DNA from 4 places in the Novosphingobium sp. BL-S-19 genome. Region 1 is predicted to be linked to each of the others. Evidence: riboswitches for the same ligand, from Rfam matches in the RefSeq annotation. Region 1 holds a riboswitch; each other region holds the start of a gene.
The links. A riboswitch is a leader RNA that binds a small molecule or an ion and turns the genes downstream of it on or off. The one in region 1 is predicted to bind cobalamin.
Positions count from the first base shown of each region.

Region 1 (5,701 bases):
GCTGTCGGGCACCGCTGCGGAGGCGGCTTCGTAGACCGACAGCGGCAGCGAAACTTCGCCGGGCCGGCCCAGTGATGTCAGGTCGTTGGTCACCCCGCCGGTCATCACGCGCATCAGCGCGGCGCCGTCCTTCGATGCTTCGCGGGTGTCGTAACCCGCCTCGTCCAGCGCGGCGATGATCGCGGCGGTGCTGGCGGGGGTATCGAGGCCGACGCCATTGCCGATGCGTCCATCACGGTTGGGGTAGTTCGCCAGCACCAGCGCGACGCGGCGCTCAGCAGACGGCGTGCGGCGCAGGCTCGCCCAGTTGGCGGCGAGATCGGCGACGAACGCCACCCGGTCCGGCGCGACGCGCGGGACGACGATGCCGCACTGGGTCACTTCGTCGAAGCGTTCGGCGGCCTTGAAGGCGACGGCGCGCGTGAACAGGCGGCCGTCCACTTCGGGCAGCGCCACATTCATGGCGAGATCGCGCGGGCCAAGGCCGCGCGCGGCGCCTTGCCACTCGCTTTCCTCGACGCCCGCGAAGGCGACTTGCAGGATCGGGCAATCGGCCTTCTCCAGAATGCCCGGCCTGCGGTCATCGCCTGCGGAGGAGGAGGCGAAGCTGGTGGCATTGACGATCACATCGGGCGCGACCTCGCCCAGCAATCCGCCCAGCCAGTCTACTGCGAAAGGCTCCCGCAAGGCGCGGACGTGGACGGCAGCGACGTTGAAGCCGCGCTCCTGAAGTGCCGCGATCATGGCGTCCACGGCGTCCAGCGTGCCCGCGATCATCAGTGCGCGGTAGAACACCAGCAATGCTAGCGGGCGGCCCTCGGTCCAGCCTGCCTGCACTTCGGCAAGCCCGGCGCGCTCGGTGCCCGCAAGATAGAGCCCGGCGTCGGCCACCGGCACCGGATCGTCCGGCTCGCCCGCGTCATGGCCGATGGTCCGGGCGGCGGTGCGCAGGAACGACAGCGCATTGGCCGTGCCGCCCTGCCGCAGATAGTCACGCATCCGCTCGCGCAGTTCGGCGGGCAGGGTGGAGGCGCGGTCGAGTGCGGGATCGGCCTCCCGCCCGTCGGCAATGGCGGCGAAGGCAATGCCGTTCTCGCGCGCGACGCGGGCGATTTCGTCGATGCCGTAGCCCCAGTAGCTCTTGCCGCCGAGCAGGATCACGCAGACGAATTTGGCCTTGGCGATCACCTTTTCGACATAGAGGTCGATCGAATAGGGGTGGCGCAGTTGCAGCAGGTTGGCGAGGCGAATGCTGGGTGCGCCTTCGGGCATGCGCGCCGCCGCGCCCGCGAAGCAGGCGAGTTCGCTGTCCGCCACGGTGAGGATCACCATGTCGCCGGGAGACTGGTCGAGGTCGATCGCCTCCTCGCCGTTGGAGATCGTCCCCGGCGTGGCGGACAGCAGGTGCATCAGGCGTTCACGACGTCGAGAACGTCCGCCAGCCCCGCCTCGATGGCAGCGCGGTCCAGCCCCTTCTGACCGATGACGACCAGCTGCGTGCGGCGCGCTTCCTGCGGCAGCCAGGCGCGGTCGTAGAAGTGCTGGATGCGCGGGCCGACGGCCTGCACGACAAGGCGGCTGGGCTTGCCGCCGACGGCGACCATGCCCTTCACGCGCAGAATGTCGTGCTCTGCGATAAGGTCGTTCAAACGGGCGAGAAGCGCGTCGAGATCGACCACATCGCCACCAGAGACGACGAAACTATCGAAGTCGTCATGGTCGTGATCCTCGTCCAGCCCGTCGATGTGCGAGGGGCGGGAATCGAGATCGTCCTCGGCCGCGGCGGTGATGCCCAGCAGCGCCGCGATGTCGACGGCGCCGTGATCGGCGCGCACGATCTTCACGCCGGGGCGCGTTTCGGCCAGCACCAGCGTCTCGACATGGGCGAGCGCATCGGCGTCGACGAGGTCGGTCTTGTTGAGTACCACCATGTCGGCGCAGCCCAGCTGTTCCTCGAACAGTTCTTCCAGCGGGCTTTCGTGGTCCAGCATCGGATCCGCCGCGCGGGCCGCTGCCAGTGCCGCCTCGTCGGTGGCAAAGCGGCCGGCCGCGACGGCATCGGCGTCGATCAGCGCGACCACGCCGTCAACCGTGGCGCGGGTGCGGATGTCGGGCCACTGGAAGGCCTTCACCAACGGCTTGGGCAGGGCAAGGCCGCTGGTTTCGATGATGATGTGATCGGGCTTGTTCTCGCGGTCGAGCAGCTTCTGCATGGTCGGCAGGAAATCGTCGGCGACGGTGCAGCAGATGCAGCCGTTGGCCAGTTCGACGATATCGTCTTCCGGGCAGGCTTCGTCGTTGCAGCCCTTCACCAGTTCGCCGTCGACGCCGACATCGCCGAACTCGTTGATGATGAGGGCGAGGCGGCGGCCCTTGGCGTTCTGCAGCAGGTGGCGGATCAGCGTGGTCTTGCCGGCGCCAAGGAAGCCGGTGATGACGGTGGTGGGAACTTTGCTCAACGGTCTTCTCCCGCGCGCCGGTAACTCGGAAACGGGCGGAGCGTCTCGCCGCGTCCGGATGGCCGAAACGCGACGCCTGGCCTGCGACGACGGACAGGCGCGCGCGCCCGACGTGGCATGCCGTTGCGGCCCCGGCCGCATGCATCACGTCGCTCAGACGGAAGAGTTACCGTGCCTTGGCCATTCCCTGGGCCACGGCAAGAGCGACATCGCGCCGGCAGGTCTCCTGGCTCGCGGGTCATCACGCGATGCACGGCCTTCCCAGGCCCCGCATGATTTAGCGTCCGACCCAGTGGCTGCGGCGGAAATCGTCGTCCCGCCGCGAATGTGCATCGCGCTCACCGCTTACAGTTGCAGGGACAGCCCCGGAATCGAGCGGGCGGGCCGCTCTTACCGTGTTCCCGTATTAAGCCCCTTGCGGGGCACCGGCGCGATCTTGCCCGCCGCCGTTGGAGCGGTGGCAGACAGGCAGGCTCCTAGCCTTCGTAACCATGGCCCGCAAGCCTGCATCCGGACGGCGCATTCGGCTGCGGCGTCATTCCGCACCGGCGTTCCGGCGATGCATGGCTATTCCACGTCAGTTTTAAGCTTCGGGCGATTGACTCGACCACCGCCAACGCCTAGCAGCCGAATTTGTGCGAATGGCTCGCAATAGCATGTCGGAAGGTGGTCTAAGCGTGAAAACAACGACTTCATCCGGCAAACCATTCGGCCCGAGTCCGGCTGATTTTGCGGCGGTGCTGCGCTTGGCGCGCGTCGCTCGGTAACAGGCAGGACAGGCGCCATGGCTTCCTCTGCAACCGGCATTACCAGGACGAACCTAGCAGCCCGGCTGCTGGCGGCGATACCGGCCAACTATGCGCTGTCTTCGCTGGCCACGGCCTGCATCGCGCGCGGGCTGGCGTATGGCATGGGTGTCGCGCCGGCGGAGGCGAGCGTGGCGGGTACTCTGCTGTCGTTCGCCATCTTCGCCACAGTGGCGCTGATCGCGTTCGGCATGCGCTCGATCGCGCGCGTGTGGCTGTGGATGGCCGTTTCGGGCGGCGTCATGGCCATTTGGCTATGGTTTTCCCTGCAAGCGGGGGGCCGGCTGTGAAGGATAGCCTGCGGCAATCGATGGCGCTGGTGCACACCTGGTCCGGCCTCGTGCTCGGCTGGTTGCTGTTCGCGATGTTCGCCACGGGCACCTCTGCCTATTTCCAGGACGAGATCACGCGCTGGATGCAGCCAGAGGTTGTGGGCGATGCCGATCCCGTCAAATCGGCGCAAGGGGCGATCCGCTATCTGGAGCGCAAGGCGCCCGACGCCGGCTTCTGGTATCTGTCACTGCCCAACGGCCGCAGCGCGACCACGCAGTTGTTCTGGTATCCCGGCACCGGCGCCGCCGCGCAGACCGAAGCCGTGGTCGATCAGAACGGTGACGAGGTTACCGCGCGCGAGACGCGCGGCGGCTATTTCCTCTATCGCTTCCATTTCGACCTGCACTACATGCCGGTGCTCTGGGCGCGTTATCTGGTCGGCATCGCGGCGATGTTCATGCTGGCGGCGATCCTTTCCGGCGTGATCACGCACAAGAAGATCTTTGCCGATTTCTTCATGCTGCGCTTCGGCAAGGGGCAGCGATCCTGGCTGGACGCGCACAATGTGACAGCCGTGCTGGCGCTGCCCTTTCATCTGATGATCACCTTCACCGGGCTGGTCACGCTGATGACGATGTACGTGCCCTGGGGGATTCTGGCGAACTACGCATCGCCTGATACCTTTCAGGCGCAAGTCTTCGGAGAGGCCGCCGCGCCCGAGCGTAGCGGCACCAAGGCTCCGCTCGTCGATATCGGGCCGCTGATGCGGGCCGCTTCCGCGCAGTGGGGTGGCCGCCAGGTCGGCTACGTGCGGATCGACAATCCCGGTGACGCGAAAGCGACCGTGGCGGTGACGCGCGGACCGGGAGAGGCCATGGGATCGCGCGGCGAAGTGCTGACCTTCGAAGGGGCCACCGGCCGCGTACTCAACGGCAGCCTGCCCAAGGGCGCGGCGCTTGAGACCGAAAGCGTGATGATCGGCCTGCACACTGGGCGTTTCGCGCAAATGGGCCTGCGATGGCTCTATTTCCTCAGCGGGCTGGCGGGCACGGCGATGGTGGGCACCGGATTGGTGCTATGGACGGTCAAGCGCCGCCAGCGGCTGCCCGATCCGCAGCGACCGCACTTTGGTTTCCGGCTCGTCGAACGGCTCAATATCGCCGTCGTGGCCGGTTTGGGCGCGGGGATTCCCGCCTATTTCCTGGCCAATCGGCTGATACCCAGCGGCCTGGCGGATCGGCCGGATTGGGAAATCCACACGTTGTTCGCCGTCTGGCTGGGGGTCCTGCTTTGGGCATTGGTGCGGCCTGCCGCGCGTGCCTGGGTTGAAGGGCTGACGCTTGCGGCGGTGCTCTATGCTGCCGTGCCGGTCGTCAATGCCTTCACCACCAGCCGCGGTCTGCCGATCAGCATTGTGCGCGGCGACTGGCTGTTCATCTCGTTCGATCTGGTGATGCTGGCTCTGGCAGCCCTGTTCGCGCTGGGCGCTGCAAAGCTTTCCGCGCGGTCGCGCAAGGCGGGCACCGACGGTGCGACAGGGCGAGACCGGGCGGTGCGGGCATGACCCACATTCTTGCGATCCTGTTGGCGCTTGGCGGTTTCGTCGCACTGGCGCTGTCGATGTCCCGCCATCAGCGGGACCTTGCCGGGCGCACCCTGGCCAAGAGTCAGGCCCATGCGATCCGGGTTGCCGGATATGCCTTGCTGGCGCTGGCTTTCGGGGTGGACGCCATGGCGTTCGGCGGCGGCTATGGCGCGGTCGCCTGGTGTGCCCACTTGTCGGTGGGCGCCTGGTTGACCATCGCGCTGCTGCACTGGCGCAAGGGCTGATCGCCCGCCGCCGGTTCGATCAGCAGAGCGCGTGCAGGCGCGCGAAATCCTCCTCCACTGCGCGGCCCAGCATCGCGCGATAAGCCGCGAAATCGGGCATGTCCGGCGTCACCAGACCCAGCATCGGATCCTCGCCCGCTGCCAGCTTGCGCAGGGCGAGCGGGGTGGCCGCGGGGACCAGCTGCGATCCTTTGCCGACCTCCAGCGTCGTCAGGATGCCGAACATCCCGCCGTCGATCGTCGGGCGTGAAAGGATGGCAAGCCGGTACTGCCCCTGTTCGTTGGTGACGAGATAGATGTGCCCGGAAAGGTTGGGCAGCGACACGTGGCCGC
Region 1 covers NZ_CM145497.1:866,844-872,544, forward strand. The annotation lists gene cobN (cobaltochelatase subunit CobN) at 1-1,410, opposite strand, end outside; gene cobW (cobalamin biosynthesis protein CobW) at 1,410-2,459, opposite strand; cobalamin riboswitch at 2,659-2,904, opposite strand; gene ACZ1JV_RS03810 (hypothetical protein) at 3,244-3,555, shown strand; gene ACZ1JV_RS03815 (PepSY-associated TM helix domain-containing protein) at 3,552-5,102, shown strand; gene ACZ1JV_RS03820 (DUF3325 domain-containing protein) at 5,099-5,368, shown strand; gene ACZ1JV_RS03825 (helix-turn-helix domain-containing protein) at 5,388-5,701, opposite strand, start outside.

Region 2 (5,701 bases), 590 kb from region 1:
CGATCTCGTTCGACTGGGTGACCGACACCTGCACGCCCGGCACGCGTTGCAGTGCGGCTGCGGTCGTGGGGTCGGGAAACTTGCCAATATCTTCCGAGACGATCGAATCGACGATCTGGGGCGCCTGCTGCTTGATCTGCGCGGCGCGTTCCAGTGATTGACGAATGCCGGTGACGACAATGTCGCTCGCCTGGGCCTCTTCCGGAGCGACTTCCTGCGCCCCTGCGGCGCCTCCCGCTGAGAACGCCACGATCGAAACGGAAACATATCCTGCACGCAGCAAAAGTGAATGACGAAAGCCCGCCAGCTTGATCGATCTCATGTAGCCCCTGAATTCATGACGAACGCCGACATCGCCTGCCGGGCAGCGCACGGGCGGGCGGTTCGGAAAATTCGGTTTGGATGATTTGCCTGGCGCGGTCGCCTCAGCTGAAGCCCGCAGGCTCCACACTTAAGTCAACCTAAAAAGTTGAGAAACATCAGCAAGGTAGTTGTGCTTCGTCTGGCCGAAGCATTCCTATTCCAAGGCCCGGTGCAGCAATCGCGGTTTCGGCGCACAGGTGTGGCGATGCAGCGCGGCGGCCAGTCATTGGGAATGGCAGACCTGCAAGGGTTGGAAGTCTGATGTTTCCAGTCGTCACGTGCCGATCTGGATCGGCGCGGCATTATCGACTGCACGCACCTTCCGCCCGATTGCAGAGGTGGCCCAGGCTAGAATGGTAGATAAAGCGTGCGGGCCGGCATTCAGCTGCTTTTGAAGCGCGCGTTTCACGAAGCTGAGCCGAAGCAGCAGGCACCGTGCCCATCATTTTGCTACAGTTCATCCGGTCAACGCAGACGGCGGGAGACTTCGGTAAGAAAGTAGAGCGGCATGGACGACTACCGCGATATCCAGCGGCTCGCCGCGACGACACGGCAGCGCATCGTGGAAATTTCTCCTGAACATGGAATGGGACGGCACGGCGCTGGTGGCGGCGTGCCGTCCCATTCTTGAAGCGCAGTCTTAGCCGTTCAACTTGTCCTTGACGGCCTTGGCCGGGGCGAAGGTCAGCTTCTTCGAGGCGGCGATCTGGATGGTCTCGCCGGTCGAAGGATTGCGGCCTTCGCGAGCCGGAGAGTCCTTCACCTTGAACTTTCCGAAGCCGTTCAGCGAAATTTCGTCGCCGGCAGCCGCCGCGTCGGCAATGGCTGCGAAGACTGCATCGACCGCCTTCTTGGCATCGGCCTTCGTGGCGCCGGTTTCAGCAGCGAGCTTCTCAGCAAGGTCCGAATTGTTCATCGTCTATTCTCCTGTCGTTATGAATTCTGCCAGGAGAATTATAGCCGGCCGCGCAAGGCAGCAATGTCACACCGCCAACACCTGTGCATAGTTTATCGGAGCCCACTGGGTCTGGACGATTTCTCGAAACCCAGTGGGCTGGTTTGGGAACGCTCGAGTTTAAGACTCTACGGTTCCCGCTGCTCAGAACGTATATCGTGCGCCGATCTTGAACGTGCGTGGCTCGATCACGCGGCTCAGGCGGCCTTCCACCGGCCCATCGGCATCAAATGACGGAACGTAGGATTCGTAGTAGTAGGCGATGTCCTTGTCCCAGCTGTTGAAGATATTCAGTACTTCGCCGTAGATTTCGATCTTGGCGCCCTTCCACGCGGCGCGCGCGTTGAAGACCGTGCTGCCTTTGTCCCGCACGCTGTTGTCCTCCACCAGCGGGTAGGGGCCAAGATGGCGGACGCGTATGCTGGCTTCCCACGGGTCCAGCACGATGGCTGCCCCGGCTGAGGCGGCATTCTCGAAGGCATTGGGGATCCGGTCGCCATTGTCATAGCGCGAATGGTTCCAGGTATAGTTGCCGTCCAGCGCCAACCACGGCAGCGGCCGCCAGAACGCAACCACTTCATAACCGTGCCGCTTGCTGGCGCCGGTGGGTTCCACCGCGTTGGAATCGCCCACGAAGCGCAATTCGCTGGCAACGTCGAGCCACCAGTAGGTTCCCGTCAGCGAGAACGTCCCCGCCTGGAAGCGCCCGCCGAGTTCCTTGCCGGTGCCGCGCACCAGCACGGGCACCGGCGTATCGACATTGACTGCACCGCGCACGTCGTTGGAGTGGAACCCTCTGCCCCAGTTGGCATAGACCTCAAACTGCGATGTGATTGCGTACGCGGCAGAAAATTTCGGCGAAACGATGGAATCGTGGCCCTTGCCTTCGCCAAGATCCGCCGCGGCGGCATCACGCGCGCGCACCGTGTAGTGATAGTAATCGCCGCGCAGGCCGCCTGTCAGGCGAAGACCGGCCAGCGGCTTCCACGTCGCTTCGCCGTAGAGCGCGCCCGAAAGTTCCTCGACATGATAACGGCCGAGAGAGTAGAGGAATTCGCGGTTCGATGTGCGGTTGACGCCCACGCTGCCGATATGGTCATAGCGATTTTCGGTGCCGACCGACAGCTCCAGACTGTCAGCGATCTGCCATTGCTTGCGGGCCGTCAGCCCTGTCACCCAGCGTTTGTCGAACTGGTCGATCTGGGCGCTGGTGCCGTCGGGATCGGCGTACGTCGGGTTCGAATACATGTTCCAGTCGTAATACTGGGCATAGACATTCGCGCTCCACGTGGCCTGGGTAACCCCAACATTGCCGACGAAGCGCGTCGTTCGGCCCCGTGCCGAAGGATCGGGCGAGCAGAATACGTCGTCGCAGATATCCGAGCCGATGATGCGTTCGGGGATCTGTTCGGTCGGCCGCCAGGTCGCGTGATAGGCGTGGAGCGAGGCCTGAACCGTGCCTTCGCCAACTGGAACCGAGTATTTGGCAAAGCCGGCGTAATGGCGCAGGTGTTCGGCTTCTTCCCAGGGTCCGTCATAGCGCTTGGCCTGCCCGACGAGCGTGAGATCGCCGCCACCAAGATCCTTGATCGTGCCGCCGGCAGCAAGCCGGCCGGACTTGTAGGAACCGCCTTCCATAGAAAGCCACGGCCGATCGAAAGCGTCGATCGTGGTCATATAGGCCGCGCCAGCCAGCGCGAAATCGCCGCCGTCTGCCCTGTAGGGGCCTTTGCGGAAGTCCTCGCGCGCGACGATCTCCGGGATCAGGCCGTTGAGGTCCAGATAGCCTTGCCCGTGCCCGTGCGTGCGCAGGTTCATCTGCACGCCATCGATGTAAGTGGTGAAATCGGTGCCATGATCGAGGTTGAAGCCACGCAGGAAGTATTGATTGGCTTTGCCGCTGCCGGAATGCTGGGCGGCCACCATCCCCGGTACCGCTTCCAGGAGTTCGGCCACGCGTAACAGAGGCCGAACGAGCAGGTCCGACCCGCCGACGCTGCCCTCACTGGCGGCATGGGCCGTGCCAATCTTCGCCTCGCCGCGCCCAAAGACAAGGATTTCGGCAGACTCACCGCTTCCGGAATCACTGGCTGACGATCCCGCCGAAGATGTATCCTCGGCATGGGCTGTCGCACCGATAAGAGCGGCGCCCACGCAAAGGCCCGCGCGCAGCACGTTCATGTAAATAGTCATCAAACTTCCCCCGGCGTCTGCGACTGGGGGTGAAGGCGTGCCGCCAACGACGGTCGGCGCGCGTCAACGGCCGGACGCCCGAGGCGACCGTTACGCGAACCGATGCGGCCTTCACCGCTCGTTCGTCGCTCAGACGGAAAAATTACCGGGCCTCGGCCATCCCCTGGACCAAAGCGAGAGCGACCAGACGCCGGCAGGTCTCCTGGCTCACGGGTCAATGCGACGATGCACGGCCTTCCCAGGCCCCGCATGATTTAGCGTCCGGCCCAGTGGCTGCGGCGGGCGTCCTTGCCCCGCCGCGAATGTACATCGCGCTCACCGCTTACAGTTGCAGGGACAGCCCCGGATTCGAGAGACAAGCTCCCTCACCGTGTTCCCTATTAAGCCTCTTTCGAGGCACCGGCGCGATCTTGTCCATCGCCTTTAAGGTGATGGATGGAGCCAGCTATCCTGCATCACTCCATTGCGCAAGCCGCTGTGACGATTCCACGTTTTCATCGTGGAAACGGGCAGTTGGTGACGGCGAACGACCGCGCCCTTGGCTCTCACTTAAGGCGAGGTCTGCAATTCCGGGCGAATTGCTGCTGGCGGCGCTACCAGTCCCGCACATTCTCGTTGACCGGTGCCCCGTGGCTGGATTTCCGCAGCGAGTTGCGCCTCGTAGGGCGATTCCAACGCGGCCAAGCCGACAGGGGCAAGCAACGCCATAGCTATGAAGTCTGGCCTGCAGCGCCTACGTGGTCTGCCAAAGGATGGATCGTGTCCCAGGACGTGGTGTAGCTGAAGGCTGAGGTGGTCACCGTGATTTTCGGGTAGGTTTGGGTTGCGAAGCTCAAACTTGACGGAAGGAATCACGATGACCGATCCGATGATGCACTTGCGTTCGCTGGTAGAGAAGACCCCGGATGCAGATATTCTGCGCGAGATGATCTCGTTTGCCGCCGAGCGGCTGATGGAGATGGAAGTCGGCAACCTGACCGGTGCCGGCCATGGCGAGAAATCTGCGGCGAGGCTGGTCCAGCGCAACGGCTACCGCGAGCGCGACTGGCAGACGCGAGCAGGGACGGTCGAACTGCGCATCCCCAAGCTCAGGAAGGGAAGCTACTTCCCCGGCTTCCTCGAACCCCGTCGCATGGCCGAGCGGGCGCTGACCGCGGTGATCCAGGAAGCGTATATCCAGGGCATCTCCACCCGCTCGGTAGATGACCTGGTGAAGGCGCTGGGTATGGATGGGATCTCGAAAAGCCAGGTCAGCCGGCTTTGCGAGGAACTCGACGAGAAAGTCGGTGCCTTCCTCGAACGCCCAATCGAAGGCGACTGGCCGTACCTATGGATTGACGCCACCTACGTGAAAGTGCGGCAGAACGGGCGTATCGTCTCGGTGGCGGTGATCGTCGCGGTGGGCGTCAACAGCGATGGCCGCCGCGAGGTGCTAGGTATGGATATCGGTCCTTCCGAGGCCGAGCCGTTCTGGACCGCTTTCCTGCGCAAACTGACGCGCCGAGGACTGCGTGGCGTCAAGCTGGTCATCTCCGATGCGCACGAAGGCATTAAGGCGGCGGTCTCCAAGCTGCTGTGCGCGACCTGGCAGCGCTGCCGCGTCCACTTCATGCGCAATGCACTCGCCCATGCCGGCAAGAGCGGCAGGCGCGTGGTCTCCGCGTTCATCGCCACCGCCTTCGCCCAGGAAACCCCAGAAGCTGCGAGCCAGCAGTGGCGCTCGATCGCCGACCAAGTGCGGCCCAAACTGCCCAAGCTAGCCACGCTGATGGACGACGCTGAGCCCGATGTGTTGGCCTACATGACATTCCCGCGCGAGCATCGCGCCAAACTACACAGCACAAACCCCATCGAGCGCCTCAATGGCGAAATCAAACGGCGGACCGAGGTCGTTGGGATCTTCCCAAACGAAGCCGCCATCACCCGTCTCGTCGGAGCCATCCTCATGGAACAGTCCGACGAATGGGCCGTCCAGCGCGCACGTTACATGACGCTTGAAACGATGGCCCCGCTCAGCGACAATCCTATTGTCATGCTGTCGGCAGTACCTGGCTCATGATCGGCTCAGGCTGAAGCCGAAAAGCAAGGTGGTCCAGAAAAGCTACACCACCTCTGGGGACACGATCAAAGGATGAAAGCATAGCTGTCCGCTGCTTCGCGATCCTGTTGGCTGCGGGTAGAGCCGATGCC
Region 2 covers NZ_CM145497.1:1,453,008-1,458,708, forward strand. The annotation lists gene ACZ1JV_RS06210 (TonB-dependent receptor) at 1-322, opposite strand, end outside; gene ACZ1JV_RS06215 (hypothetical protein) at 872-994, shown strand; gene ACZ1JV_RS06220 (HU family DNA-binding protein) at 1,004-1,279, opposite strand; gene ACZ1JV_RS06225 (TonB-dependent receptor) at 1,463-3,511, opposite strand; cobalamin riboswitch at 3,687-3,930, opposite strand; gene ACZ1JV_RS06230 (IS256 family transposase) at 4,368-5,570, shown strand; gene ACZ1JV_RS06235 (prolyl oligopeptidase family serine peptidase) at 5,636-5,701, opposite strand, start outside.
Region 2: linked by a shared signal. The riboswitch ahead of ACZ1JV_RS06225 (TonB-dependent receptor) and the one ahead of cobW (cobalamin biosynthesis protein CobW) in region 1 are both predicted to bind cobalamin.

Region 3 (5,701 bases), on a different replicon from region 1:
TCGACCGGCCTGTTCCTCCAGTTCGGCCAGCCACGCCAGCGGCGGCAGCGCCTCCGGCATGGCCCGCGCGGCGTCGGCCAGAAGCGGGGCCGCTTCGTCGAGCCGCCCCTGGCGCTGGAGATTGCGGCCCAGATTGGCGAGTAGCTGGGGGTGGCGCCCGGCCACGCCGATCGCGGATTCTAGGTGCTCGGCACCTTCCACCAGTTCCTCGCGCTCGCTCAGCAGGTTCCCCAGGCGCATATGCGCGTTGGCATTGCCGGGTTGCTCGGTCAGCGTTTCGCGCAGCGTGGTTTCGGCGTCGTGAAGCCGGCCGGTGTCATGCAGCCACTCGGCCAGATCGTCGCGCGGCCACGCCCGATCGGGGGCCAGCGCGATGGCTTCGCGCAGCAGCGCCTCGAAGCGGTCACCCATTCCGCGCGCCTTGGCACAGAGCGCCAGAACCTCCACCGCGTCCAGCGCGAGCGCGGGCTGCGCGCGCGCCGATTGGGCAAGCGTTTCGGCCCGGTCGAGATCGCCCGAGGACAGCGCGCTGCGCGCGGCGGCAATGGTCTGCGGATCGGCGGACATGCCGCAGCTTAGTGCCCTTGCGCGCGGCGGAGTCAACCGGACTTTACGGCTGGTTCCAGTGCGGTAGCGCCGAATAGCGCTGCCACGAGTTCCGGCGCGGACGCGAAGTAGAGATGCATGTAGCTGGCCGTCAGCGAACCGTGGCGAAATACCCGCTCTCCGGGCCGGCCATCGGGGGTGATGGCGCGGGCAATCGGCTCCAGCGCGGTATCGAGCGTGGAGTAGTGGAAGGTGTGTCCACGCACCGTTTGCCCGTCGATTTCCGCCTGCTGCATGCCCAGCGCGGCAAGGCGGGGCTGCATCGCCGCGCGGGCCGGCAGCAGGCCCAGCAGATGGGCGCGGCCTTGGCCGTCCTTGCCATCGTCCAGCGTTTCGCAGGCGTAGAGCATCCCCCCGCATTCGGCCAGAATCGGCCGGCCGGCGGCATGGTGCGCGCGAATCGCGGCAAGCATCGCTGCGTTCGCGGCGAGACGATGCCTGTGCAGTTCCGGATAGCCGCCGGGCAGCCAGAGCGCGTCGCAGTCCGGCAATTCGCTGTCGGCCAGCGGAGAGAAGAAGGCGATCCGTGCGCCGGCACCTTCGAGCATCGCCAGATTGGCGGGATAGATGAAGGAGAAGGCCGCATCGCGAGCGACCGCGATGGTGTGCCCGGTCAGCATTGCTGGGGAGGCATCAATGGCGCACGGCGGAAAATCCACGGGAGCCGGCAGCCATAGCGTGCTGTCCGGCAAAAGGTCCGCCGCCCGGTCCAGCCGCGCGGCGAGATCGCCCACTTCGCCGGCCTGCACGAGGCCGAGGTGCCGTTCCGGCAGCGTAATCGCGGTATCGCGTGCCATTGCGCCAAGCCAGCGCACGCCGGGGGGCACGCCCTGTTCCAGCATCTCTGCATGGCGCGGGCTGCCCACGCGATTCGCCAACACGGCGGCCACCTTCACGCCCGGACGGTAGCTGGCAAGGCCGTGGACCAGCGCACCGAAAGTCTGCGCCATGGCCGAACCGTCGATCACGGCCAGCACTGGCACGCCGAACCGGCGGGCAAGGTCTGCTGCGGAAGGATCGCCGTCGAACAGACCCATTACCCCTTCGATCAGGATCAGGTCGGCTTCTTGCGCGGCTTCGTGCAGCAGGGCGCGGCATTGCGCCTCACCCACCATGAAGAGGTCCAGTTGATGGACCGGGGCGCCGCTGGCGGCTTCGAGCACCATGGGGTCCAGAAAGTCCGGCCCGCATTTGAACAGGCGCACGCGCCGCCCTTCGCGGGCGTGGCGGCGGGCGAGGGCGGCCGTGACCAGCGTCTTGCCCTGGCCCGATGCGGGCGCGGCGACCAGGAGCGCCGGGCAGGCGGTCATCGGCTGCGCTGGAGGCGCAAGTCGGGACGCGCGCTCACCACCAGTGCCCAGAGCGCGGCGGCAACGCCGGCCCACAGCAGCGTGGCCAGCAGGTTGCCGGGGAAATAGCGGACGATGCGCGGCAGAAATCCGGCCAGCGTCGGATCGGCAAAGCGGCCGCCAAGGAAGTAGAACCCGCCGCTCGTCAGCAGGTGCGAGGTGAATGTGGCGGCGACCAGCAGCGCGGCGATCGCGGGCAGGGCGGCAAGGCGATCCCCCCAGCGGGTGGCGGCGAAACGGCCGGCGAACCACAGCACGGCGTGGCCCGGCAGCAGCATCCAGTAGGCGGGCGTGAAGCAGAAGCCCGAACCGCCCAGCACCCGGATCACCACCACGTCAATCGCGAAACCGAGCGTGAACAGCGCGGCGAAGGCGGAAATGCGGCGCACGAAGAAGCCCAGCACGAAGAAGCTGGCAAGGTCGGTATCGGGCAAATGGACCAGGTGGCTCAGCGAATGGCTGCGCGTCACCAGCATCAGTGCGGCGAGCGCGGCGAACACGTAAAGGTCAAGGCGGGCGAAGGCAGGTTTGGCGGCGGTGTTCATGGGCAATGGTCTCCCGGCAAAATGGAAGGAAGGCGCGTGCACGAAAGGTCCCGGGGCGATATCGCCGGGGCGAGTGGGTCAGCGGATCGGTGTCATTTCGTTCAGGCTCCCTTCGACACGACATGCGGCTTGTCGTCTCGCCAAGGCGGTTCCCGCGATGGAACCCCGCCCCGTCCGCCCGGTACATCCCGCCCGCGCGAAGGATCGACAGCGAAGGGCCGGTTTCCTGACTTGCCGGATCGTCGCGCCTGTCCGCCGCCTTCTCGGATGCCTATCGGCCCAATGGCATATGGCGGGGCGCATCCCCGGCTACAGTTGCGGGAGCAGTGCCGGCCTGCCGCGAACGTCGCCGCGGCCCCGGGCTTCCCGATTAAGCCCTTTCGGGCACCCCTTGCGCCGCCCCGCCTATGGCACTTTGCGCAAGGGCGCAAGCTTCGCACACTTGCCAGCCGGCTTCCCGCACGATAGTTGCCGCGCCGCGACAGGTTCCCCGCAAGGGGATCAAAAGGGAACACAGGTGTAAGACCTGGGCTGCCCCTGCAACTGTAAGCGGCGAGCCGTTCGGCCATTTCGCCATTGGGGGCCAAGCCATTGAAACCGGCGCAATTCCCGAGAAGGCGGCTGAACCGGCACCGACCCGCGAGCCAGGAGACCTGCCCGTCGCAGTCGTTCTTCGTCCGGACAGGGTGTGCCGGGTGAACGGGGGGATTTCCTCGCGCAACGACAGCCACTGCTCCGCCGGACCAGCGCCGGCGCGGGGTACGCCGTCCGAGCGCCCGGCAGCGATGCCGAGCGCGCGCCCGCGTGTTCTTCGTGCCGATGCCTTCGGCTGGAGCTTCGACGACTGTATCGAAGGAAATGCCATGAAGTACCCCATTCTCACCGCCGCCAGCCCGCTTGCGCTGGCACTCGTCTCCATCGCCGTCCCCACTGTTGCCCGGGCTGCGGATGCCGCCGATGCCGGAGCCGATGCAGGAGGAGACGGCATCGTCGTCACCGCGCTGCGCACTCCGGTGGAGGCCGACCGCGTCGCCCAGACGATCACCGTGCTTGACGATGCGCAGATCACCGCCGCCCAGCCGATCGCGGTGACCGACGTGCTACTGCGCACGCCCGGCATCAGCCTTTCGCGCAACGGCGGTTATGGCACCACCACCAGTGTGCGCATTCGCGGCGCGGACGCGGGGCAGAGCGTGATGGTGATCGACGGGATGCGCCTGTCCGACGCATCATCCACCGCCGGCGGCTACGGATTTTCCACGCTCTTCACCGATGATATCGATCGGATCGAGATTCTGCGCGGCCCGCAGTCGATCCTGTGGGGCAGCGATGCCATCGGCGGCGTCATCAATGTGACCACCCGCAAGCCGACCAAGCCGCTGGAAGGCAATTTCGCGGTGGAAGCGGGTACGCATGACACCGTATCCGCCCGCGCCGGGATCGGCGGCACGTCGGACGCGATCGACTGGCGCGTCTCTGCATCGCGCTTCACTACCGACGGCATTTCGGCGCGTGACACCGGCACAGAAGATGACGGCTTCACCCGCACTTCGGCCAGCGGCACGATGACGTTCCGCGTGGCGCCCGGCGTATCGCTGGACTTGCGGGGATACTGGTCCAACTCGCGCAATGAATTCGACGGCACTGCGGGCGATTCGCTGGCCTATGGCCGGACCGAGGAATGGTCGGGCTATGCCGGGCTGAACTTCGCGCTGCTGGACGGCAAGCTGGTCAACCGCGTGGCAGTGACGCAGACCGAGACCGACCGCGCGAACTACGATCCCACGCGCAAGATCCGCCAGATCACGTTCGACGCGCATGGCCGCGTGCGCCGTTACGAATATCAGGGTACCTACAGCTTCTCAGAGGCCGTGCAGGCCGTGTTCGGCGCCGAGCGCGAGGAGCAGCGCATGACCACCGCGTCCCCCACCAACAGCACCACGCCCTATACCCCCACGCCGTACAAGGTGGACACGAACAGCGTCTACGGCGAGCTGCGGGTGACGCCGGTGACCGGGCTGACCGTGAACGGCGGCGCACGGTACGATCACCAGTCGCGCTTCGGCGGCAACACGGTGTTCAGCGCCGGCGCGGCTTATACGCCCAACGAAGGCAAGACGGTGCTTCGTGCCAGCTACGATCAGGGGTACAAGGCGCCTTCGCTCTACCAGATGTTCAGCGACTATGGCGTGGCTAACCTCAAGCCCGAAAAGGCCAAGGGCTGGCAAGTGGGCGCCGAGCAGAGCCTGGGCGAACTGCTCCATGTCTCCGCCACCTGGTTCCAGCGCAATACCGACAATCTGATCGACTTTGCCTATTGCCCCACCAGCGGCACCTTGCCCGACATCTGCTATGTGCCGGGCACCGATACCACGCGCTTCGGCTACTACGCCAATGTCCGCAAGGCCCATGCGCAAGGTCTGGAACTGGCGGCATCGGCCAAGTGGAAGGTGCTGTTCCTGGACGGCAACTACAGCCTGATCGAAGCGGAAGACCGCACGCCGGACAGCAGCACGTATGGCCGCCAGCTGCAGCGCGTGCCGCGTCATCTCGCCAATATCGAGGGCGGCGTGGATCTGCCGCAGGGCATCCGCGCCAGCCTGGCCGCGCGCTATTCGGGTGAAAGCTACAATGCCGCCACTGGCACTGCCAAGCTGGACGATTACTGGCTGCTGGATCTGCGCGCGCAGTGGCAGGTGATGCCCGGGCTGATGCTGCAGGGCCGGATCGAGAACCTGACCGACAAGGACTATGAGACCGTGGCCGGCTATAGCCAGCTTGGCCGCACGGTCTACTTCGGCATCCGGAGCCAGTTCTGATGCTGCGCGCCGTCGCGCCGGGGCCTTCCGTGGTCGTGTGCAACACTTGCCGCCTTTCGGCAGAAGCGCGCGAGGACGACGGCGGTCGGCGCGGCGGCGCGTTGCTGGCAGAGGCGATGCGCGAAGTGCAGGCCGCCGATCCGGAATTGCAGGGCGTGGCCGTTCAGGAAACGGCCTGCCTGTTCGCCTGCCAGCGCCATTGCACCGTGCACATCCGCGCGCCGGGCAAGGTCGGCTATGTGCTGGGCGATTTCACGCCCGGCGAAGAGGCCGCGCGCGCCGTGCTGGAATATGCCGCGCGCCATGCGGCCAGCGAAGAGGGGCAGGTGCCCTATCGCCAGTGGCCGGACGGCGTGAAGGGCCATTTCATCACGCGCACGCC
Region 3 covers NZ_CM145498.1:647,193-652,893, forward strand. The annotation lists gene ACZ1JV_RS11440 (tetratricopeptide repeat-containing sulfotransferase family protein) at 1-567, opposite strand, end outside; gene ACZ1JV_RS11445 (cobyrinate a,c-diamide synthase) at 600-1,916, opposite strand; gene ACZ1JV_RS11450 (hypothetical protein) at 1,913-2,500, opposite strand; cobalamin riboswitch at 2,700-2,909, opposite strand; cobalamin riboswitch at 2,967-3,175, shown strand; gene ACZ1JV_RS11455 (TonB-dependent receptor plug domain-containing protein) at 3,364-5,319, shown strand; gene ACZ1JV_RS11460 (DUF1636 domain-containing protein) at 5,319-5,701, shown strand, end outside.
Region 3: linked by a shared signal. The riboswitch ahead of ACZ1JV_RS11450 (hypothetical protein) and the one ahead of cobW (cobalamin biosynthesis protein CobW) in region 1 are both predicted to bind cobalamin.

Region 4 (5,701 bases), 550 kb from region 1:
GCCCAAGAAGCGCGCACACCGCGCCGGGATTCCAAACTGCTGGTCGGCTCGATCGCCACCCAACTGACCGTCGAACTGTGCCGCTATTTCGAGGAAATCGCCGAAGAAACCGCGCACGGCGGCCTGGCTCCCTGGCGCCTGCGCGTGATCGATGAACGGCTGGAGCGCGATGCCATGCCGCCTTCGCTGGACGAACTCGCCGCACTGTGCAGCGTCTCCGTCCGCCAGCTTACACGCGGCTTTCTGGGCAGCCGGGGCTGCACCGTGGGGCAATATGTCCATCACCACCGGCTGGAAACGGTGAAGCGCCTGCTCGCCACGCAGGAAAGCATCAAGCAAGTGGCCGATGCCGTGGGCTTCGCCTCGACCTCCAGCCTGGCCCATGCCTTCCGCCGCGCCACCGGCCTGACACCGCGCCAGTACCAGCAGCGCATCTGGCGTTCGAAAGAACACGGCTGAAACCGTGGCGGCTTTGCGCTGCCGGAGCTAAGGGACGCCAAATAGAAACCGACCTCAGACGTCGTTGCGATGTCGCCGAAGCGATCCTATCGCGAACGCAAGAATTCAGGGGTGGCAAAGAAAATCGCTGACATGAAATACGACGGTACGGGTTGCTCATGCTCGTCAAGGGCCGGCGAATAGCGGGCGTTTTTCATTATGATATCACATGCATTGACTTCGAAATCGGGCACGCCATCGGTCGGGAATGTTTTGCATTCGGTCGGCGCACCGGTTGCGTCGACCATTACACGTAGGTGTAGACGGGCAAATCCTCCCAGGCTTCTGACTGCTTGTGGCGGGTCGTCGGCCGCGACTAATGCATTCACGGCGCGGGCGTTCAGCGCCTTCACTGGACGGGACAGTTTCGCTTGCACATCCGGGTTCAAGCCCCAGCTTTCGACCAGTTCGTCCGTGCAATGACGCACCGCGTTCATAACCGGCGCAATCGGCCCTGTATCCAGGACCAGTTTCTGTTTGGCGGCGCTGATGCTGAACCGGCTGATACTACCTTCCAACGCCGCGTCTGGGTAGGCACGATCCGCCTTCTCAAGCGCAGGCTGGTCGACTGACATATCGGTATTGAAAATGATGGCCGCGCCATGCGCCGCCAAAACACCAGAGGCGAGCGACAAGAATGGCAACGGGGCACCTGATCCATAAGCGATGAATTTGTCCTGCGCCGACTTGATCCTCGTAACCGGCGGCCCGGCGAGGGTGTAGTCAAAATTGTATCCTGGCGAGAATGTACGCATGCGCAGAAACAGATTATCCTTTGCCCCGCCGAACTGCCGCGAGAGGACGCAACTGTCCTGCGCCGGGGACAAGCTCCATGGCGATGTCGGCTTCAGAACGGATTCCGTTTTCTGCGCTGAGGCCGCGCCATGGCCGAATGCCATGGCGGCGATCAATGCGGCTGCAATATACCCTGTCTTCAAGTCGCCCCCCGGCGGAAAGAACCCCGCTTCTGACCTCGCATAACCCCAGTCCTCGCGCCAGCCTACTCAAATGGCTGAAATTGCGGGGGTGGGTGTGGAGAACGCCCTTACCCTTGCAGAAGGCGCGGAAATCTAAAAAACTGGCTCCTCGCCGCGGCGGGGAGCCAGATTGACAGGGATGTGCCCCCTTCCCGCCGTTCACGGTCGCGTGCGTGCCCTCCTGAGTCTGCCATTCATTCAGCTAAGATGATATCGTCTTCGCGAATGCCACCAGACAGTTCACTCTTGCGCCAATTACACACCCCAGCTAGCTCTGCGCCCGCCTTCCCTTAAACGGGATGGCGGACAAGATCGCGCCGGTGCCTCGAGAGAGGCTTAAAATGGGAACACGGTGAGAGGGGTTCGCCCTTCGAATCCGAGGCTGTCCCTGCAACTGTAAGCGGCGAGCGCGATGCACATCGCGCGGCAGGGCCAAGGCGCCTGTCGCAGCCACTGGGCCGGACGCTAAGACATGCGAGGCCTGGGAAGGCCGTGCATCAAGCTATGACCCGCGAGCCAGGAGACCTGCCGGCGTTCGGTCGCTCTTGCTTTGGTCCAGGGGATGGCCGGGGCACGGTGTTTCTCCGTCTGAGCGACGAACCAGCGGCAGGGGCCGCACGGTGCGCTGAGCGGTCGTCCCTTTATCATGGGCGCCCGGCCGGACGGCGCGCCGGCCGTTCGCGAACGGCAGTCCCCTGCTTCGGATCGCATGGCGCTCGACAGGGGGATTAAAATGAAGTTCGCATCCGTTTCGCACACGGCGCTTGCCGTGGCGCTTGGCCTTGTCTGGAACACGCCAGCCCTTGCCGAGGAAGCCGGTGAGGATCAGGCCATCGTCGTGACTGGCCAAAGCCTTGAGGAAACTCTGCCGCAGGAGCTTTCCCGGTACGGTAACGACGTTGTCACCGTCAGCGGAAAGCAGATCAAGGACAGCGGCGCGGTGGACGTGGTCAAGGCGCTGGAATCGGTGCCCGGCCTTTACATTCGCGGTCGCAACGGTCCGTTCACTTATGTCGACGTTTCGCTTCAGGGCTCGCGTACGCAGGACGTTCTCTGGACGATGGACGGCATTCGCCTGAACAACCGCCTCTACGGCGGCACTTCGCCCAACGATACACTGCCCGCCAGCATGATCGAGCGGATCGAAGTGCTGCGCGGCGGAGAGAGCCTGTTCTACGGCACGCAGGCCTCAGCGGGCGTCATCAACGTGGTGACGCGCAGTTTCACCGACGATTTCAATGGCCAGGCCAATGCCTCGGTGGACTCGTGGGGCGGGACCAGCGTGGACGGCTATCTCCGCGGCGCGGTGGGCGGGCATCGCTTCGTGGCCTATGCCTCGCACAACCAGTCCGAAGGTTACATGCCTTACAGCGCGTACCAGCCCAGCCTGACCGATCGCCGCCTGGGCTACGATCTCTGGTCGGCGGGCCTGAAATATCAGTATGACCTTGCTCCCGATCTGGCGTTCAATGCCCAGTACCAGCACACCGAGGCGAAGCTGGACAACCTTTCGCCCACGCGCATCCGGGAAAGCCGGAACGACCGAAACGAGGAAATCGCCAGCGTCCGGCTCGACTACACCGGCAGCGATACGGTGCAGTTCTTCCTCAAGGGCTATTTCCACGACTGGAAGACCGCCTACGTCCAGATCCGCAATTCGCTTCCCGATCTTCAGCCGCAGGTGATCTACCCTGCCGGCACGTTCTGGGGCTATCGCGATTGGGGTGGCAGCGCGGTGGTGAAGTTGCACCTCCACCCCGGCCTTGAATACCTGCTGGGCTACGACTTCCAGAACTTCTCCGGCCGCGATGACGTGCTGCTGATCGCGCCGACCAGCGAGCAGGTCCACGCGGGCATCTTCCAGGTCCGCACTACCGACGAGATTTCATCGAAGGGCCGGCTCGCCGCGGGTCTGCGCTACAACCGTACGGACGGCGCGAAGAAGACGATCTGGAACGTCTCGGGTCGCTATGATTTTGCCGATGCCCTCTATGTGGAAGCGAACGGCGGCACCTCCTTCGTGCTGCCCGATGCCTCGCAGCTTTACGGCAATGATCCCTGCTGCGAGATCGGCAATCCCAACCTCGAACCGGAACAGAGCCTCAATCTCAATGCCTCAGCAGGGGGCACGGTGCCGGTGGGTGCGGTCTCGCTGGGCTGGAAAGCGACCTACTTCAACCGTCGCATCACCAACATGATCGATACTGTCTACGACGATCCCGCCTACCCGAACGGCACTTACGCCAATCTTGACGGCAAGGTCCGCTCGCAAGGCGGCGAGCTTGAACTCATGGCGCAGATGGCCGGGGGCTGGAGCCTCAACGCCAGCTATACTTACGCCCGCGTGCGCGAGAGGGGATCGTCGACCCAGCTCGATCGCAATCCCAAGCAATACGCCAAGGGCACGCTGTCCTATGCGCCCGAGAACCAGCCATTCGGCGCCAATCTCTCGGTCAACTGGATCGGCGATGTCTGGTCCACCGCATCCGGCTTTGGCCGCCGGAACTATGGCAACTATGCACTGGTCGATGCCGGAGCCTATCTCTACCTGGACGGTGCAGCGCGGCGGAACCGCTTTGGCGTCAATGTCGATAACCTGTTCAACAAGGAATACGCGACGCGCGGCTATCAATCGGCCGTGACCGACCAAGGCGCGCTCGACGGCAGCAATAGCCGCTTCCTTTACTTCAACCGGGGCGTGCCGCGCACGCTGCGGATGAGCTACGGCCTGAGCTTCTGAGGCGATGACGACCCTTCAGCCTCGGGCAGTCCGTTCGCGCAGCCTGCTGCCGCGCCCGATCCTTGTGCTTCATCGTTGGCTTGGCGTCTTCGCCGGACTGTTGATGACGATCTGGTGCCTTTCGGGCTTCGTGATGATCTACGTGGACTATCCGAGGCTGGAACCTTCCACGCAGGTAAAGGGGCTTGCGCCCCTGCACCTGCCGGAACCGGTGGCATTCGAGGCAGTCGATATTGCACCGGACACGCCGATCGCCTCCGCCCGCATGGAGATGATGGCGGGCCGCGCAATCTTGCGGGTAATTCCCGCAGACGCCGCCGATCGGCCGATCCCGCAGATGCGGACGATCCCCGCTGCTTTCGACCTTGCCAGCGGCAAGCCGCTCGCCCTGCCAGGCACGCCCGATATCGGCCAAATTGCCGGCGATTTCGCCGCGGGACACGGCATTGCCGGCAGCGCTGCAACGCCGGTCGAAACCGATATCGACCAGTGGACGGTCCAGACCTACAAACGCAACGCGCCCCTCTTCCGCGCGGATTTTGCCGATCCGGCCGGGACCGAGATCTACATCTCCGGCAAATCGGGCGAGGTCGTACAGGAAACCACTCGTTTTCAGCGCTTCTGGGGCTGGCTGGGCGCGGTGCCGCACTGGCTCTACCCCACCATCCTGCGGCAGGACGGCGCGCTGTGGAGCCAGGTCGTGATCTGGACTTCACTGGCCGGCTGCTTCCTCACCGCGACCGGCATCTGGGCGGGCATTGCCCGCGTGCGCCGCAAGCGCGATGGCAATATCGGTTCGCCCTACAAGGGGCTGTGGTGGTGGCACCATGTCTTCGGCCTGTTCTTCGGCCTGCTGACGCTGACATGGGTGGCGAGCGGGCTGTTCTCGATGAACCCCTGGGGTTTCCTCGATAGCATGGCTGGTCTGGCGGAGCGTGAGAGACTGGCGGGACCAATGCATTGGCGCGATGTGTGGCAGGCATTTTCGGCCATTCACGATCTTCCATCCGGCGCCGTGCGAGTGGAAACCGCGCCACTCGGCGGACGGACATTCCTGCTGGTATCGCGGCATGAGGGTGCCCGAGTACGGCTCGATGCCACCGGGAATTCTTCGCCGCTGACCGAACCGGAATTGCGCGCCGCGCTGACCGGGCCGATGGCCGCAGCCTCACTCGATTTGATGCGAGAGGAAGACGCCTACTATTACCGCCACCGCTTCGCCGCGCCATTGCCGATCTGGCGCGCGGTACTGGCGGATGCCGAAAAGACGCGGCTCTACATCGACCCGGCCAGCGGGCAGATCGTCCGCGCGTTCGATCGCAATGGTCGCGGTTTCCGCTGGCTGCAGGATGGCCTGCACAGTCTCGATTTCCCGGTGCTGCGCAAGCGCCCCTGGTGGGACTTCGTGGTGCTGCCGTTGCTCGCAGCCGTCACGCTGGTCTGCGCTACGGGAACGTGGATGGCGTGGAACAAGGTTCGCCGCGAT
Region 4 covers NZ_CM145497.1:1,418,874-1,424,574, reverse strand. The annotation lists gene ACZ1JV_RS06090 (helix-turn-helix domain-containing protein) at 1-459, shown strand, start outside; gene ACZ1JV_RS06085 (hypothetical protein) at 546-1,436, opposite strand; cobalamin riboswitch at 1,777-2,022, shown strand; gene ACZ1JV_RS06080 (TonB-dependent receptor plug domain-containing protein) at 2,209-4,215, shown strand; gene ACZ1JV_RS06075 (PepSY domain-containing protein) at 4,220-5,701, shown strand, end outside.
Region 4: linked by a shared signal. The riboswitch ahead of ACZ1JV_RS06080 (TonB-dependent receptor plug domain-containing protein) and the one ahead of cobW (cobalamin biosynthesis protein CobW) in region 1 are both predicted to bind cobalamin.